4 regions of the Oceanobacillus aidingensis genome follow, and region 1 is predicted to be linked to each of the others. Evidence: predicted binding sites of a transcription regulator. Region 1 holds the regulator's gene; each other region holds the start of a gene.
The links. The regulator LexA, encoded in region 1, represses DNA repair genes until DNA is damaged. The targets are predictions, from matches to a motif close to CGAACATATGTTCG.
Positions count from the first base shown of each region.

Region 2: the regulator LexA is predicted to act here: its motif matches at 2,501-2,514, upstream of recA (recombinase RecA).
Region 3: the regulator LexA is predicted to act here: its motif matches at 2,017-2,030, upstream of parE (DNA topoisomerase IV subunit B).
Region 4: the regulator LexA is predicted to act here: its motif matches at 1,929-1,942, upstream of ACFO3P_RS01290 (ImmA/IrrE family metallo-endopeptidase).

Region 1 is NZ_JBHSFT010000050.1:269,198-273,376, forward strand. It holds gene spoIVB (SpoIVB peptidase) at 1-459, shown strand, start outside; gene spo0A (sporulation transcription factor Spo0A) at 819-1,601, shown strand; gene ACFO3P_RS22335 (hypothetical protein) at 1,873-2,136, opposite strand; gene lexA (transcriptional repressor LexA) at 2,348-2,968, opposite strand; gene ACFO3P_RS22345 (YneB family resolvase-like protein) at 3,357-4,013, shown strand; gene ACFO3P_RS22350 (DUF896 domain-containing protein) at 4,079-4,179, shown strand, end outside.
Region 2 is NZ_JBHSFT010000050.1:125,776-129,954, forward strand. It holds gene ACFO3P_RS21565 (helix-turn-helix domain-containing protein) at 1-366, shown strand, start outside; gene pgsA (CDP-diacylglycerol--glycerol-3-phosphate 3-phosphatidyltransferase) at 562-1,140, shown strand; gene ACFO3P_RS21575 (competence/damage-inducible protein A) at 1,137-2,384, shown strand; gene recA (recombinase RecA) at 2,583-3,626, shown strand; gene rny (ribonuclease Y) at 3,896-4,179, shown strand, end outside.
Region 3 is NZ_JBHSFT010000049.1:293,799-297,977, forward strand. It holds gene ACFO3P_RS20850 (ABC transporter permease/substrate-binding protein) at 1-774, shown strand, start outside; gene ACFO3P_RS20855 (CoA-binding protein) at 818-1,234, shown strand; gene parE (DNA topoisomerase IV subunit B) at 2,072-4,027, shown strand; gene parC (DNA topoisomerase IV subunit A) at 4,053-4,179, shown strand, end outside.
Region 4 is NZ_JBHSFT010000001.1:295,393-299,571, reverse strand. It holds gene ACFO3P_RS01305 (dicarboxylate/amino acid:cation symporter) at 1-550, opposite strand, end outside; gene ACFO3P_RS01300 (helix-turn-helix domain-containing protein) at 1,093-1,326, opposite strand; gene ACFO3P_RS01295 (helix-turn-helix domain-containing protein) at 1,482-1,856, shown strand; gene ACFO3P_RS01290 (ImmA/IrrE family metallo-endopeptidase) at 1,963-2,430, shown strand; gene ACFO3P_RS01285 (DMT family transporter) at 2,532-3,449, opposite strand; gene pflB (formate C-acetyltransferase) at 4,097-4,179, shown strand, end outside.

The sequences.
Region 1 (4,179 bases):
TCCTTTCAAACGCAAGAAAAAAGAATTGGTAATATCACGAAAAATACGGATTATGGAATATTTGGGGTATTAGAAAAGGAGGTAAATCATGAAAAATATGATGAAACCTTTCCTGTCGCACTATCCCATGAAGTCAAAGAAGGGCCTGCAAAAATTCTTACTGTAGTGGATGGAGAGAAGATTGAAGAATTTGACATTGAAATTATCAGCAGTGTTCCTCAAAAATCAGCATCTACAAAGGGAATGGTTATTCAAATTACCGATCCGCGATTATTAGAATTAACTGGCGGAATTGTTCAGGGAATGAGCGGAAGCCCTATTATTCAAAATGACAAGGTTATCGGTGCAGTAACACATGTGTTTGTAAATGATCCTACCTCGGGATACGGTGTTCATATCGAATGGATGCTTGAAGATGCAGATATTATTCAATCTGATTTGAATGAAGCTGCAGCGTAGCAGCTGCTGTCATTCCGGTTAAGCTTTCTTTTCCCTAACAGAATAAAATAATAAATCAATAATTAAAAATGTCTGTAGTAGCGTTTGCTATTATAGACATTTTTTAGTTTTTAAATAATCATTAAAATATAGTATGTTTATTGGAAATATGCATTTTATTTCCAACTACTATCTGATATAATGAAAACGGATACAATAATACGTTGAAAATTGTGTCGAAAGTTGGTGAAAAAAAGAGAAAAACGAAGAATACTTGAGAAAATCGAAATAAATCAAAAGTTTTTTGATTTTAAAGAGGATATTTATGTTTTTTGTAGAATATGATATAGGTGCATAAAAAGCAAAAGGAGGATTTTTTAGTGAGTAAAATATCTGTGTGTTTTGTTGATGATAATCGTGAGTTAATACAATTAATGGAGGACTTTTTTGGGGAACAGGAAGAAATTGAAATTGTCGGAACAGCATTAAACGGAAGGGACTGCCTCCCGTTGATTGAAGAGAAAACACCGGATGTGCTGGTATTAGATATTATTATGCCGCATATGGATGGAATAGCTGTTTTAAATGAAATTAAAAAAATGGAATTAACTAAAAAACCACATATTATTATGTTGACTGCATTTGGTCAGGAAGAAGTGATGAAGAAGGCAGTTGATTTAGGAGCTTCTTATTTTATCCTGAAGCCGTTTGACATACAGAATCTGGCTGATCAAATTCTGCAGGTTCAGGGAAGTGCGGTTTCCAGAGTATCAAATATGACGAAAACAAATATTGAAAGTAAGAAAAAGCAGGACCTGGAAGCGAATATAACCAATATTATTCATGAAATAGGCGTGCCTGCGCATATTAAAGGATATATGTACTTAAGAGAAGCAATTACTATGGTTTATAATGATATTGACCTTTTGGGGTCCATCACAAAAGTGCTTTATCCGGATATCGCCAAAAAATTCAATACAACTGCTTCCCGTGTAGAAAGAGCAATTCGCCATGCAATAGAGGTAGCTTGGAGCAGAGGGAATATTGATTCCATTTCAGCATTATTTGGTTACACCATCAATATTTCTAAAGCAAAACCGACGAATTCTGAATTTATTGCGATGGTAGCTGACCGATTACGATTGGAGCATAAGGTATCGTAATATGGCCTGCAAGTATTGACAAAAAGCTTTAAATAACTAGCAACCCGTATTGTCACAGAAGGAAATTATATAAAACCTGCCGATGCATCCAATAAACAGGAAGCAGTACAGCCATTTATGAAGAAAAGAGTTGTACAATTTTATTTGTTACAAGTAAATTGCAAAATTTGTGTTTTTAATAAATATTCTAAAAAGTTGGGACATTACTTATTTTTTGATTAGAACTGTTTTCTTTTTATAAAATGAAAGGCTGTGTATATGCTTTATTCACTTATCCAAGAATAAAAACAGCAACCTGGTACCAAAGTGCAAGAGCAATAATCACAAGAGCAGAAATGATTTTTATCAAATTCTTTTTGGAAAAATAGTTCTTGTCCGGGTAAACTTCTAAAAAAGTGACAATGATGAGAAGAGCTGATAAAAATGGCAGTGTTAAATAATCTGCAATCTTTGTTAAATAGATAATTCCCAGAATAAAGCTGATAATGGTGATTGGAAGATAAAGCCAGCGTTTCTTTTTTAACGTTTCAGTCAATTTTATACACTCCTTATACTTGTACTTTATATTAAGCATATTATGAATGGATTAATTTTATACTAGAAAAAAGGTTAACAGGCACATCTGACAAATGTGCCCGTTAACCTTTTTTGACTGGCCGATAAAATCACCTATAGAGGATGTTCTAACGTTTCTGCTATGTGCAGCTTATACTGCCCGCATGCTCCTGCTCTAAAGCACATTCCTTTTAGTGGATATGACGGTATAAGCCGATTACCTTGCCGAGAATAGATACGTTTTCGTAATAGAGAGGTTCCATCGTTGCATTTTCGGGCTGGAGGCGGAAACGGGTCTTTTCTTTAAAAAAACGTTTGACAGTCGCTTCATTTTCATCCGTCATTGCTACAACGATATCTCCATTATCCGCAGAGCTTTGCTGTTTTACGATAACCATATCTTTGTCGAGGATGCCTGCTTCAATCATACTGTCTCCATCAATGACAAGTACAAACAGATTATCCTCCGGTCCGGCAGAAGAGCTGGGAACGGGAATAAACTCTTCCACATTTTCAATCGCAGTAATCGGGATTCCGGCTGTTACCTTCCCTATTACAGGTACATAAATGGCCTTATCCTTAGGCGCATCATTCTCATTATTATATATGATCTCGATGGCACGAGGTTTGGTCGGGTCTCTCCGAATATATCCTTTGTTTTCTAATCTTTCTAAATGACCGTGAACAGTAGAGCTTGAAGCTAACCCGACAGCTACTGCAATTTCACGTACGGAAGGCGGATAGCCCTTCTGCTCTACTTGATCTTTAATAAAGTCAAAAATCATCTGCTGTCTTTTTGATAGTTTTGTCATGACTTACTCCCCTCTAGCATAGGTATTTGTTATTCATAGTATAGCATTGAATGAATCAATTTACAAACAAATGTTCTAAAAAGTATTGACAGGAACAGTTGTTCTAAATATACTATAGTAAGAACAACTGTTCCGGAACCAGATAAAATATCGAAGGGGAGTTTTAATATGTTTGAAAAACTGATGAAGTCTGATGCTTTTTATATTGTAGCTTTTATTATTGCGTTAATATTTTTATATACGATGATGGTTACAATTTAAGTGATTGACCAGACGACTGATTTCCTTGCTTATTTTGTAGAGAGCAAATATGCTGGTAAGACAGATTCTGTAAAGAATTGTCACCGAAAAGTTGAAAAAGAGCGGTTTATTATTGGAGGATAAAACATTGAGAACGATTATTTATTGTCGGGTAAGTACAGAAAAAGAAACACAAGAAACATCACTTCAAAGACAATATGAAGAGTTATCTGCGCTGGCCGATAAATTAAATTTTACGGTTGTGGATTGTATTCAGGAGAAGGCCAGCGGCTATGACATTGATAGAGATGGCATATTTAAGCTTCTTGATTATTTTTCTCATCAAGAAGCTGATTGTCTTTGTATTCAAGATGAAACAAGGCTTGGAAGAGGAAATACAAAAATTGCTTTATTTCATCAGCTCCGGAAAATTAATATCCCCATTTACACGGTTACCCATGAAGGAGAACTTGAGCTGAATGAAGCGGATTCGATGGTGTTGAACATCGTCGGTATAGTGGAAGAATATCAGCGTAAACTACATAATATGAAAATAAAAAGGGGAATGCGACGTGCTGTATCAAATGGGTATAACCCTCAAGAAAATTTACATCATATCAATCAATCCCCGGGAAGAGAACGCGCTGAAATTCCGATGGAAGAGATTGTGCGGCTGCGGCAGAATAAATTAACGTTTCAAGAAATCACAACAGTTTTAAAAGGACTTGGATTTCATGCATCAAAGGCAACCATCCATCGCCGCTACCAGGAATATATCAATTCCTTGAATGAAAGTGAATCGTGACGTAAGATAAAGAAACAGGAAGGTTATTTTAACTCCTGTTTTTTTAATCGAAGGAGGGACAAGCTATGTTGTCTAAAGATAAATTAAATAGAATAAATATGTTAGCTAATAAAGCGAAAAGTGAAGGCTTAACAGAAGAAGAAAAAACAGAACAGCAAAATCTTCG
Region 2 (4,179 bases), 140 kb from region 1:
GAAGAGGAGGAGACAGAAGAAAATGAAGAAGTCTCCGTAGAGGTCGTTGAAGAAGGAACAGGTAATTCTCCAACTTCTGAACTTGAAGTCACTGGTGCTGGTGAAGAAGCTACATTAATTTTGGAATCTGCAGATGATGAACAGAACAGCTGGCTGGAAATAACCGGAACAGATGATGAATCTTTATTTAGCGGGAATTTTGATGCAGAAGCATCTCCTGTAGAAATTGATTTAGCTGATGAAGAATCGATTTCGTTGAACATAGGTAATTCATCAGCAGTGACGATTTCTATCGATGGAACAGATATCGAGTATCCGACTTCTGCTATCCATCAGCGCATCAATTTACAGATGAACAATGAATGATTGGAGTAAAAGTAAACCCTCCTTTTATATAGGAGGGTTTACTTCTTGCCCATTGGGAAATTATAAAATAAATGCATCCTTCGATAGGGCTAATAATTCTGGTATTGGTCTTTAAGAAGGATGTCAACGCAGCTAACATGTTAAACAACAAAGTATAGGAAAGCTGCGCAGCAAGTTTTTGATGGAGGGTGTAAAATGAATTTACCAAATAAGTTAACTTTTTCTCGTATTTTAATGATACCTCTTTTTATTATATTGATGAGTGTTCCGTTTCCATGGGGAAGCTGGGATATTGGAAATGCAGAATTGCCTGTTGCCCACTTTGCGGCGGCCTTGATTTTTATCATTGCAGCCTGCACAGATTGGGTGGATGGCTACTATGCAAGGAAGTATAACTTAGTTACTAATTTAGGGAAGTTTATGGATCCTTTAGCGGATAAACTTCTTGTTTCGGCGGCTCTCATTTTGTTAATAGAAATTGAACTGGCTCCGGCTTGGGTAGTTATTATTATTATCAGCAGAGAGTTTGCTGTTACGGGATTAAGACTCGTTGCAGCAGGCGAGGGAACCGTAATGGCTGCCGGCAGCATGGGCAAATTAAAAACAGCAACACAAATGATTGCAATTGCTGCTTTGTTATTGCATAACTTTCCATTTTCTTATATGAATTTTCCATTTGGTACAATTATGTTATATCTATCCTTAGTATTCACCATCATTTCAGGGGTGGACTACTTTGTTAAAAACTGGAGTATAATGAGGGATTCGAAATGACAAAAAATTATCAAGCAGAAATCGTTGCAGTAGGGACAGAGTTATTGCTTGGACAAATAGCGAATACAAATGCACAGTGGCTGTCGGAGCAGCTGGCTACGTATGGAATAAATGTTTATAACCATACTGTGGTGGGAGATAATTTAGATCGTGTTGAACAGGCATTTCGTCTGGCGCAGTCACGTTCAGATATTGTAATTGTTACTGGCGGGCTGGGACCGACGGAAGATGACCTGACACGGGAAGGCTTTGAACAATTAACAGGCCTTGAAATTATAGAAGATAAAACAACAATGGAAAAGATAGAAAGCTATTATAAAGAGCGAAACCGCACGATGACACCGAATAATCGGAAGCAGGCCCGTGTTTTCAAAGGTGCCACTGTATTAAAAAATAATGCAGGGATGGCTCCGGGAATGTATATCGACTATCAGGATACGCATTGGTTCTTTCTGCCGGGCGTTCCTCGGGAAATGAAGCAAATTTCTTCAGAAGAGCTATTTCCATTTCTGGAAAACTTAACGGGTAAACAGCAGGTTATTCAATCTACTGTGTTGAAATTTATCGGCATCGGCGAATCCAATCTGGAGCATGAATTAACAGATATGATTCATGAACAGACAAATCCGACGATTGCTCCGCTGGCACAAGACCAAGGAGTGGTTATCCGGGTTACTGCGAGTGCTGCATCGAAGGCTGAGGCACAAAAACTGGTTGCAGATAAAAAACAAGAAATTTTAGCGCGTATTGGAGCATACTGCTTTGGTGAGGATGAGCAGACGATTGAGAATAAAGTAATGGAGCTGTTGGCAGAAAAAGGAAAAACATTAGCTGCCGCAGAAAGTTTAACAGGCGGATTATTCTCTAGCAATCTTGTATCGGCGGCTGGAGCATCGAATGTCTTTGCCGGCAGTCTGGTAACGTATCAGACAGCAGCAAAAGAAGCTTTATTGGGCTTGACGCCGGAATGGATTTCGGAATATGGGGTCGTAAGCAAGGAATGTGCCGAAGCAATGGCAGAGCAGGCTGCCACGAAATTAAATACACCTACCGCTATTTCCTTCACCGGAGTCGCTGGTCCGGAAACGCAGGAAGAAAAGCCGGTCGGACAAGTTTATATTGCCATTTACGATGAGGGGAAAATAGTGGAATCAAGTTCTATTCTTTTATCAGGCAACCGTAATAATATTCGTGAAAGAGCTGCTTTAAAAGGGTTTGAATTATTATATCAATATTTGAAATAAAAGTTTAAAAAAGGAAGTTTTAATAATTAACCCTTACCTGACTTAGAGATTTCCTTTTTTAATACGTTTTTACAAGTGATTTTAAATTTTAAGGCAAATTCTGTCTTGAAAATATAAGAACATTTATTCGTCTTTTTGCTTGTTAAATTGATGAAATCATTGTATGATGGATACAGATAGATAAAGGAGGAATTTTCGGTGAGTGATAAACAACAAGCTTTAGATATGGCTTTAAGACAAATAGAGAAGCAATTTGGTAAAGGTTCCATTATGAAAATGGGAGAGAATGAAATACCGAAGATTGCTACGATTCCAAGCGGATCGCTGGCTTTGGATGTATCCCTTGGAATTGGTGGATATCCAAAAGGAAGAGTAGTAGAAATATATGGTCCGGAATCTTCCGGTAAAACAACAGTAGCGCTCCATGCTATTGCAGAGGCGCAAAAACAGGGCGGGCAGGCTGCTTTTATTGATGCAGAGCATGCACTTGATCCTGTTTATGCAAGAGCGCTTGGTGTGAATATTGATGAGCTTTTATTATCACAGCCAGATACAGGGGAACAGGCTTTAGAAATTGCTGAAGCACTTGTACGAAGCGGCGCAGTAGATATTGTTGTCGTCGATTCTGTAGCAGCACTTGTACCGAAGGCAGAGATTGAAGGGGAAATGGGAGATTCTCATGTCGGCTTGCAGGCCCGGTTAATGTCACAGGCACTCCGTAAGCTTTCAGGAGCAATCAATAAATCGAAAACAACAGCTATCTTCATCAATCAGATTCGTGAAAAAGTAGGCGTGATGTTCGGGAATCCGGAAACAACTCCCGGCGGCCGTGCGTTAAAATTCTATTCCTCTGTGAGACTGGAAGTGCGCCGTGCTGAAACCCTTAAAATCGGCAATGACGCTGTAGGGAATAAAGCCCGTATTAAGGTTGTAAAAAACAAAGTAGCGCCTCCATTTAAGCAGGCAGAAGTAGATATTATGTATGGCAAGGGCATTTCAAAAGAAGGGGAAGTTCTGGATATTGGTTCAGACCTTGATATCGTACAAAAAAGCGGTGCCTGGTATTCTTATAATGGAGAACGGTTAGGTCAGGGCAGAGAAAATGCAAAACAATACCTGAAAGAAAATGAAGAAGTATTTGAAGAAATCAGCAAGACCATCCGTGATCACTATGAACTGGACAAAGAGCCGGAACAAAGTGAAGAAAAATCAAAAGAAGAGCAAGAAAGTCTGGACCTTTAATATAAACTAAAAAACCATAGTCAGTGCTATGGTTTTTTAGTATCTTCTAAAATACATATTCAGTATGTACGCAGATGATTTATCAAGATTTCCAATATATTATAATTTATATCGGGAGTTCCTTGACATTCAAGCTTGTGAGAATTAATATTAATAGTGTATAATTTTATAATTTGTATTATGAAATTACCTTTATTTTATGCATTTGAAAATGTGATATGCCGACAAATACGCAATTTACAATTTTATAGGCAATAGGAGGTGAAGTTATGAACACTGTGATTATTATCATCTCCATTTTGCTTGCTCTAGTCGTCGTATTTGTTGTTGGTTATCTGGTACGTAAATCTATTGCAGAAGCTAAAATTTCTAGTGCGGAAACCTTAGCGAAACAAATTATGGAAGAAGCACGCAGAAATGCAGATACTGCTAAGAAAGAGGCGCTTCTAGAAGCAAAAGATGAGAATCATCAGCTTCGGAGCCAAGCCGAAGATGAGATTCGTGAGCGTCGTATGGAAGCTCAGAAGCAAGAAAATCGTCTGATGCAAAAAGA
Region 3 (4,179 bases), on a different contig from region 1:
ATTATTATGAATCTCTATAAAATTTTAATTGAGGAAGAAAGTGATATCACTGTTGATATAGAACCGAATCTTGGAAAAACAGATATGGTATTTAACGCACTCCAGCAGGGCAGCATTGACATTTATCCGGAATTCACAGGGACGGTTATCGTTTCGCTGCTTGATGAACAGGCGGAATCCAATGAAGCAGAGGAAGTATATGCACAAGCCAGAGACGGTATAAAAGAAGCATATAATTTGGAGCTTTTAGAGCCAATGTTGTTTAATAATACGTATACAGTAGCAGTTACAGAAGAATTTGCGGAAGAAAACAATCTGGAGGATATCTCTGATTTGAAGTCGATTGAAAACCAGGTAACAGCCGGATTTACATCCGAGTTTAATGACCGCTATGATGGCTATGTCGGGATGCAGGAAGTATATAACCTGGACTTCAACGAGGTAAACACAATGGATCCAGGCCTTCGTCAGGGAGCCATTTCGGGCGGTGAGGTAGATGTGATTGATGCCTATGGAACAGACAGCTATATGGTAGAATTAGGGCTGGTATCCTTGGGAGATTCTGAAAATCTATTTCCGCCGTATCAGGGTGCACCGTTAATGCGAGCAGATACGTTAGAGGAATATCCAGAGATTGAGGACATATTAAATCAGCTGAGCGGACAAATTACGGATGAAGAAATGCAGGAAATGAATTATCAAGTGGATTATGAGGATGCAGCTGCAGAAGATGTTGCCAGGGATTACCTGATGGAAAATGGTTTTATTGAATAAGTGGAAAAAGAGATTCTAAACACAAACTAAAGGAGGAATTACCATGTCCATTGAAAACCCAAGTAAAGAAAGAATAAAAGAAATCCTGGAGAATGCGAAGACGATTGCGGTTGTAGGCTTATCTGCTAATCCAGAGAGAACCTCGTATCAAATAGCTCATAGAATGCAGGAGGAAGGATATAAAATTATTCCTGTCAATCCAACCATTGATGAGGTTCTTGGAGAAAAAGCCTACAGCTCCCTGGCAGAGGTAGACGAACCAATCGATATTATCAATGTTTTCCGCCGTCCGGAGCATCTGCCTGATGTCGCGAAAGATGCTGTACAGACGAATTGTAAGATGTTCTGGGCGCAGCAGGGAATTGTGAACGAAGAAGCTTATAATTATTTAAAAGAGCATGATTTTGAAGTCGTTATGGACCTTTGCATTAAGGTGTTACACGCAGTTTTATTAAAATAGTGTATAAACAATTAAAGACTGAGCCAGGCATGATAAGCCTGGCTCGGTCTTTTTGTTTCAGCGGATGCAGCCGGCAGCTTGCCCGGGTGAAAAGCATCTTCTGCTGACTATGCGCTTATCACAGAGATCATGCAACGGTTATTGCAGCAAAAAACGGCATTAAATTGCCCCGCATTGGTGCAGTTACTTGTCCTGCCGGAGAACTTTTACGTATATTCTCATTGCTAAAAAACGGGTTCAACAATTGGCTGTGGTTCTATGCAAATAAATGATTATCTTGCTTTTCTGCGATTTTTCCCATAAGATATTAATGATGTAAATATGGATATAGTGCGTTTGCCCTTTATGTGGAATGAGCATGTTTAGACTAGACGGAGAAACAAATTTTGCTCTATAGTGTATAAACAAGGTTTTATTTATCACCGATAAGCGTTTATAAACTTTCCTCGAAAGGATGCTTCATGTTATATAGATAGAACAAGGGTTGAAAGAAGCGTAATATAAGTATAGCTGCCTCTAATTCTAACCTGCAGATTTTTATCAACAAAAATTGTTTTTCTGTTAGAAGATTGTAATGAAGTTTCACTTTATTAGAAAGCATGGCATTTTTTAAAAGGGCCTCTTGAAAGTGCAAGCTGCTTTTCCGAAGCTCCTTATACTTTTAATCATGTAAGTCCTGATTGAATCGCTGACTCGTATCGAGGATAAACATTTATGAGGAACGCTAATACAGGAACATCGTGTTCGTGTTACAAGCAGGATAATTTTCTGTTTGCTTAATAAGAACGAATGTTCTATGATGTATATAGAGGTAGTATTGAAAGGAGAAGATGATTCGTGGAGAAAGAATATCAATACTCTGATAGCTCCATTCAGGTGCTGGAAGGACTGGATGCTGTACGAAAACGCCCAGGGATGTATATTGGAAGTACAGACATTCGCGGGCTGCATCATCTTGTTTATGAAATTGTTGATAATGCTGTTGACGAAGCGCTGGCTGGTCATGGCAATCAAATTACGGTAACCATACATAAAGATGACAGTATTTCTGTGGAAGATAGCGGCCGCGGTATGCCGATCGGAATGCATGCAACCGGAAAACCAACTACTGAGGTTATATTTACGGTGCTACATGCAGGCGGAAAGTTTGGGCAAGGAAGCTATAAAACAAGCGGAGGATTGCACGGGGTAGGTGCTTCTGTTGTTAATGCCTTATCGGAATGGCTGACAGTAACCACTTACCGCGACGGTCATAAATATGAGCAGCGTTTTGAAAATGGAGGACATCCGGCAACGACCTTAGAGGATAAAGGACCTTCCAGAAAGAAAGGTTCCTGCATTCATTTTAAGCCGGATCCATCTATCTTCTCGACAACGGTATTTAATTTTGAAACAATTTCCGAGCGTTTACGGGAGTCTGCCTTCTTATTAAAAGGGCTAAAAATTGAACTGAAGGATGAACACAATGGAGAGCGGCAGGTTTATGAATATCCTGAAGGCCTAAAATCTTTCGTAGAGTGGCTTAATGAGGAGAAGGACGTGCTTCAGCCAGTTGTTTCATTTGAAGGGGAGCAATCGGAAATTGAAGTTGAATTTGCCTTTCAGTTCAATGACGGCTTTGCTGAAAATATGCTTTCCTTTGTAAACCATGTGCGGACCAGGGACGGCGGTACACATGAATTTGGAGCCAGAACAGCAATTACCCGTACCATAAATGATTATGCAAGAAGAGCAGGGTTATTAAAAGAAAAAGATAAGAACTTGGAAGGGACAGATATCCGGGAAGGATTAACTGCGATTGTGTCCGTCCGTGTTCCGGAGAATAAGCTGCAATTTGAAGGGCAGACAAAAGGCAAGCTGGGAACAACAGAAGCCCGTTCGGCCGTTGATGGCGTAGTATCTGAACATCTGACATACTTTTTAGAGGAAAATGCAGAGATTTCTTCTTTGCTGATTAAAAAATCTATCCGTGCAAAAGAAGCACGGGAAGCTGCCAGAAAAGCACGTGAGGAAGCACGTACCGGAAAGAAACGAAAACGAAAAGATACGTTGCTTAGCGGAAAGCTGACCCCGGCACAATCAAAGAACCCAAAAAAGAATGAACTTTATCTTGTAGAGGGAGACTCTGCCGGCGGTTCAGCAAAGCAAGGGCGCGACCGTAAATTCCAAGCTGTGCTTCCGCTCCGGGGAAAGGTTATCAATACGGAGAAAGCTAAGCTGGAGGATGTCTTTAAAAATGAAGAAATTTCAACGATTATCCATACGATAGGTGCCGGAGTCGGCGGAGATTTTAATTTGGAAGACGTCCAATATGATAAAATTATTATTATGACCGATGCAGATACCGATGGAGCGCACATTCAAGTGCTGTTGTTAACCTTTTTCTATCGATATATGCGTTCTTTAGTGGAGTCGGGAAAAGTGTTTATTGCTCTCCCGCCGCTGTTTAAAGTATCAAAAGGAAAGGGAAAACAAGAAAAAACACGTTATGCCTGGGATGAAAATGAACTCCAAAAAGCAGTGAAGGAATTAAAAAATGGCTATGATATTCAGCGTTATAAAGGTCTCGGGGAGATGAATGCGGATCAATTGTGGGAAACAACGATGAACCCGGAATCACGTACCCTTATTCGTGTATCCATTGATGATATAGCGCGTGCAGAACGGAGAGTAACAACGTTAATGGGGGATAAAGTAGAACCCCGCCGTAAATGGATTGAAGGTCATGTTAAATTTGGTTTGGAAGAAGATGCAACCATTTTAGAAAATGAAAATATTCATAAGGAAGATTAGTTCGGATTGTAAGGAGTGATTCCATTTGGATCAAACAGAGAAATATTTAGATCTCCCCTTAGAAGAAGTTATCGGAGATCGCTTCGGAAGATACAGTAAATATATCATTCAAGATCGTGCGCTGCCTGATGCCAGAGACGGCTTGAAGCCTG
Region 4 (4,179 bases), on a different contig from region 1:
AAATTTCGTTTGCCTGTTCAAATAGATTATATATTCCTTTTGTTTTATCACTTAAAAATGCCAATGCAACCCCAATAAAGATAGCAAATGCAATAATCTGAAGCATTTCTCCAGATGCCAATGCTTCTATAGGATTCTCAGGAACAATATTAATCAACGTCTCCATAATTGGCGGTGCTTCATCTGCGCTGTATTCTGCATTTGACGTATCAAAAATCCCTGTCGACCCCGGCTGGATCAAATAACCCAAACCTAGACCTAAACTGATTGCAATTGCCGTTGTTGTTAAGAAAAAGGCAACCGCGGAAACACCAATCTTTCCTAATTTTTTCGGGTCTCCCAGGCCTGCTGTTCCTAATACAATGGATACAAATACAAGCGGAACTACTAACATCATTATAAGATTAATAAATATTTGACCAATGGGGTCTAATACATATTTATCGAGAGGTTCAAAAAAACTTTCCGGGGCAAATGTCAGTGCTATACCAGCAGCTGCACCAGCAACCAGAGCAATTAATATTCTTCTCGTTAATTTTTTAGAATCCATATACCTTCTTCCTTTCACTATGTTTTCGGGTACAAAAATATCCAACTGAAACAAAGTTTTTTTATTTACTGCTAGTTACCTTCTCTTTAATCAGTCATTCTTCACTCTTGATAAACACTTTATTTTCATTGGATATAAAACATAGATTTATTGGATTTTTCATTGTAGTTGAGGCGACTACATTTTACAGGGTTTATTCTAATTGTAGAGTAAGATAAATTCTACCATAAATGTAAGGTACTTGAATAGTATGTTTTTAAATATTACATTATATTCCATATTACATAAATATGTTTAAAATCTTTACCCAGTTTTTTATTGAGTAAAACACAAGCTTCATTTATCCAATAAAAAACTACCTCCCTATGAACGAGGAGATAGAACCCGAATTACGTATTATAACAGGATAAAATATATTGTGGTTGAGAGATTTTTCTTTGAGGGGATAGCTATGTGGCGCTTAATGATAGTTATATCATTCCAGCTCTTCGAGGTATCGTTTTGATCTAGGGTGTATAAAATCTCTTCCTTTTTATTTTCGTTTATAAAAGCTCTTTGCATTTATTTAATGCATCATTCAACTCCTTATCAAATAACATTTTCACATCAATTTCTAATGCATCTGCTATTCTTTCCAGGGTATCTACATCTATCTTTGTTTTTCCCTTGGAAATATTGGTGTACCAGGCAGGAGTTTTAGAGCATTTTTTTGCAATTTGTGTCTTCGTTATCTGCTTTTGCTGTCTGATAAATTCGATTTTCTCATGTATTTCCACTAAATCACCCCATCCATCTTTTGGTTTTTATACTTTAAATTATAATTAAGCGCTTTGCGTAAGTCAATATACGAAAACAATAAAATTTGCATTTCGCTCAAAAATATTATTGTTTTTATTAAAAATGGTATTATCTCTATATTGAGGTGGATACTATGAAAATTCTTTCCCAAAGATTAAGAGAAGCACGAGAAAAAGCTGGATTAAAACAAATTGAAGCTTCGAAACTTTTAGGTATTTCAAATGGTACTTTATCTGGTTATGAAAGAGAATATCGTGATCCGGACACAGACACGTTACATAAAATGGCTAATTTATATGGTGTTTCCGTAGATTGGCTTTTAGGTAAATCTATGTCTCCCTCAACAAAGGATACTTCCCGGCCGGAGCCGATGTCGGAGCAAGATACATTGATGTTCCATAATTGGAAACGAATGACAGAAGATGAGAAAGAAGAAGCTTTAAATGTGATACAATATATTTTATACAGAAAGAAAACAAATAACGATAACGCCAATCAAAATGACTAATGCTAATTTATACTTCCATAAGCAATATAAAAACAGGTGTACTTGCTGCACCTTATTTTTAGCACTTCAAACCGAACATATATTCTTATTGAAGGTGGGAAATCAAATGTACTATTCAGATGTAGAAAAGTTTGTCGAAGCATTATACAAGCAGTTGAATATCCAGACTCCGGCAGAGCTCTCCATTTCTTCTATTGCACAAGCTTTAAATATTGAAATTATTTATGCAGCATCTGTCAGTATGCGGATAGATAACTATATCGTACTTCCAAATACTTCCCGGCAAAATATATGGCAATGCTTTGGGCATGAATTATGCCATTATTTTTTCCATGAAGGAGATCAGCGTTTTATGCATTCCCTTTTTGTCGACCTGCAAGAAAATCAAGCCAACCATTTTGCATATCATTTTTGTATCCCGACATTTATGCTGGACCAGATTCATATCGAAAATGTTTATGATATTCTGCAGCATTTTCCGGTGGAATTTTCCTTTGCGCTGCACAGGCTGGAGATGTACCATAATAACCATTTTTCTCTGTATGAAAAAACCGCTTCCTATCTCACAGGGTAAAAATTAGACCTTGTTTCCTTTCCAACAGGCAAGAAACAAGGTCTGCGAACTTAAAATACATGTACAAAAAGGACAGTGAAAAAGAATTTTTAAATATCCTCTTAAAAGATATTGAGTACGATTATCCCACTGATAATCATAATAACAGCGATAACCCTTCTTTGATCAATTAAATACTTCGGAAGGTTAAACAGCCCAAAATGATCAATTAACAGTCCCATGATAATCTGCCCTAAAATAGCAGCCATCATCGTTAATGTAACACCCAGATAAGGCATTAAACTGATATTTGATGCGATATATGCTGCGCCGAGTGCACCACCGGCAAAATGCCAGGGCTTTAATTTAAAATCTCCAGAAATACGTGTTAACTTTACTCCTTTATTCACTATCATCGACAGAATAAATAACACAGCGGTTCCTACAATAAATGAAATAAAAGCAGCATAAATAAAGGAGTCTACTTCATAACGCAAGGCACTATTGATTGCTGTCTGCAGCGGCGGCATCATTCCTGTACATATCCCGAACAATACCCACAGCCGGAAACGACTCTGCGAAACGCCGGGATTTTTTTTCGCATTCATATAGACAATTCCGGCAATTAAAAGAAGAACACCAACGATATGCATAAAATGCAACGGTTTTACCTCTGCACCAAACCAGCCAAAGGTATCAATCAAAATACCAATCACCATCTGTCCTGTTACGGTAACAATAACCGTTAATGCTGCACCAATTTTGGGCAGTAAAATAATATTCCCTGTAAGAAAAATTACTCCAAGCACACCACCAGTAAACCAGACATAGGAAAAGGATTGATCTGCAAAGAATGATACTGTAAATTTATCAGGATCTATCATAAGATTAATGAAAAATAAAATAATACTTCCAGATAAAAAGGAATAAAAGGATGTCGGCAACACCGCTTTCGTAAACACAGTTAGCCGATTATTTACTGCTGTCTGCAGCGGAATCATCATTCCTGCAATGATCCCCAGAACAATTATTACATACAATAAAGAAACCTTCCTTCTAAAAACCGTAATGTATTTATTTTAAGCAAATATATAGCAGAAAACAATACACTTGCTCCGTTCCCCTATCCAAAACCCGGTATTTATTAAGAGAAACCAAGAAAATCACTTGGTCTTTAAAATACTAATATTCTTGCCGAGCAGATGTCCGCTTCGGGAAGTCGCTTTCCGCGGGCAACGGTTTTGACGGGGCGAGTAACCGCAGCAGTCTTAGTGGGAAGACTCCGCAGGAAAAAAGTGTTCTTCTATTTTCTACCATAGGCATAAGCGCGACTATGCTTCTGTCTGCGCCTGTCGGCTTGCCAATCAGCAAGTCTTCTTTAAAGGAGATGAGCTCGGGGCCCATGGAAAGCGTAGTGTATTTCTGGGGCCTAAGATTACTCCCCCCCATGAAACCCGTTGGAGCGGCTATCCTCAACATTTTATACTTTCTTACTCTTTAAAAAAGGCTTGGAACGAATGTTACTATTTTATAAAATCCTCTTATTTCTCAAGCTTTAAATTTGAACATTTTAAGAACTTTCTTTATTTGTGAAGTATTTCACTTGTTTTATTTTCCGAAACCTTTATAATAAAAATAGAGGTTATTGTGAATTTATTCACAATTAATTAAGAGGAGGGTTTTTGTTATGAAAGTAACAGATGAAATGGTAAAAAGAGTCCCTTGGGATGGTTTCGTTGAAGGCAACTGGCAGCAAGAAATTGATGTTCG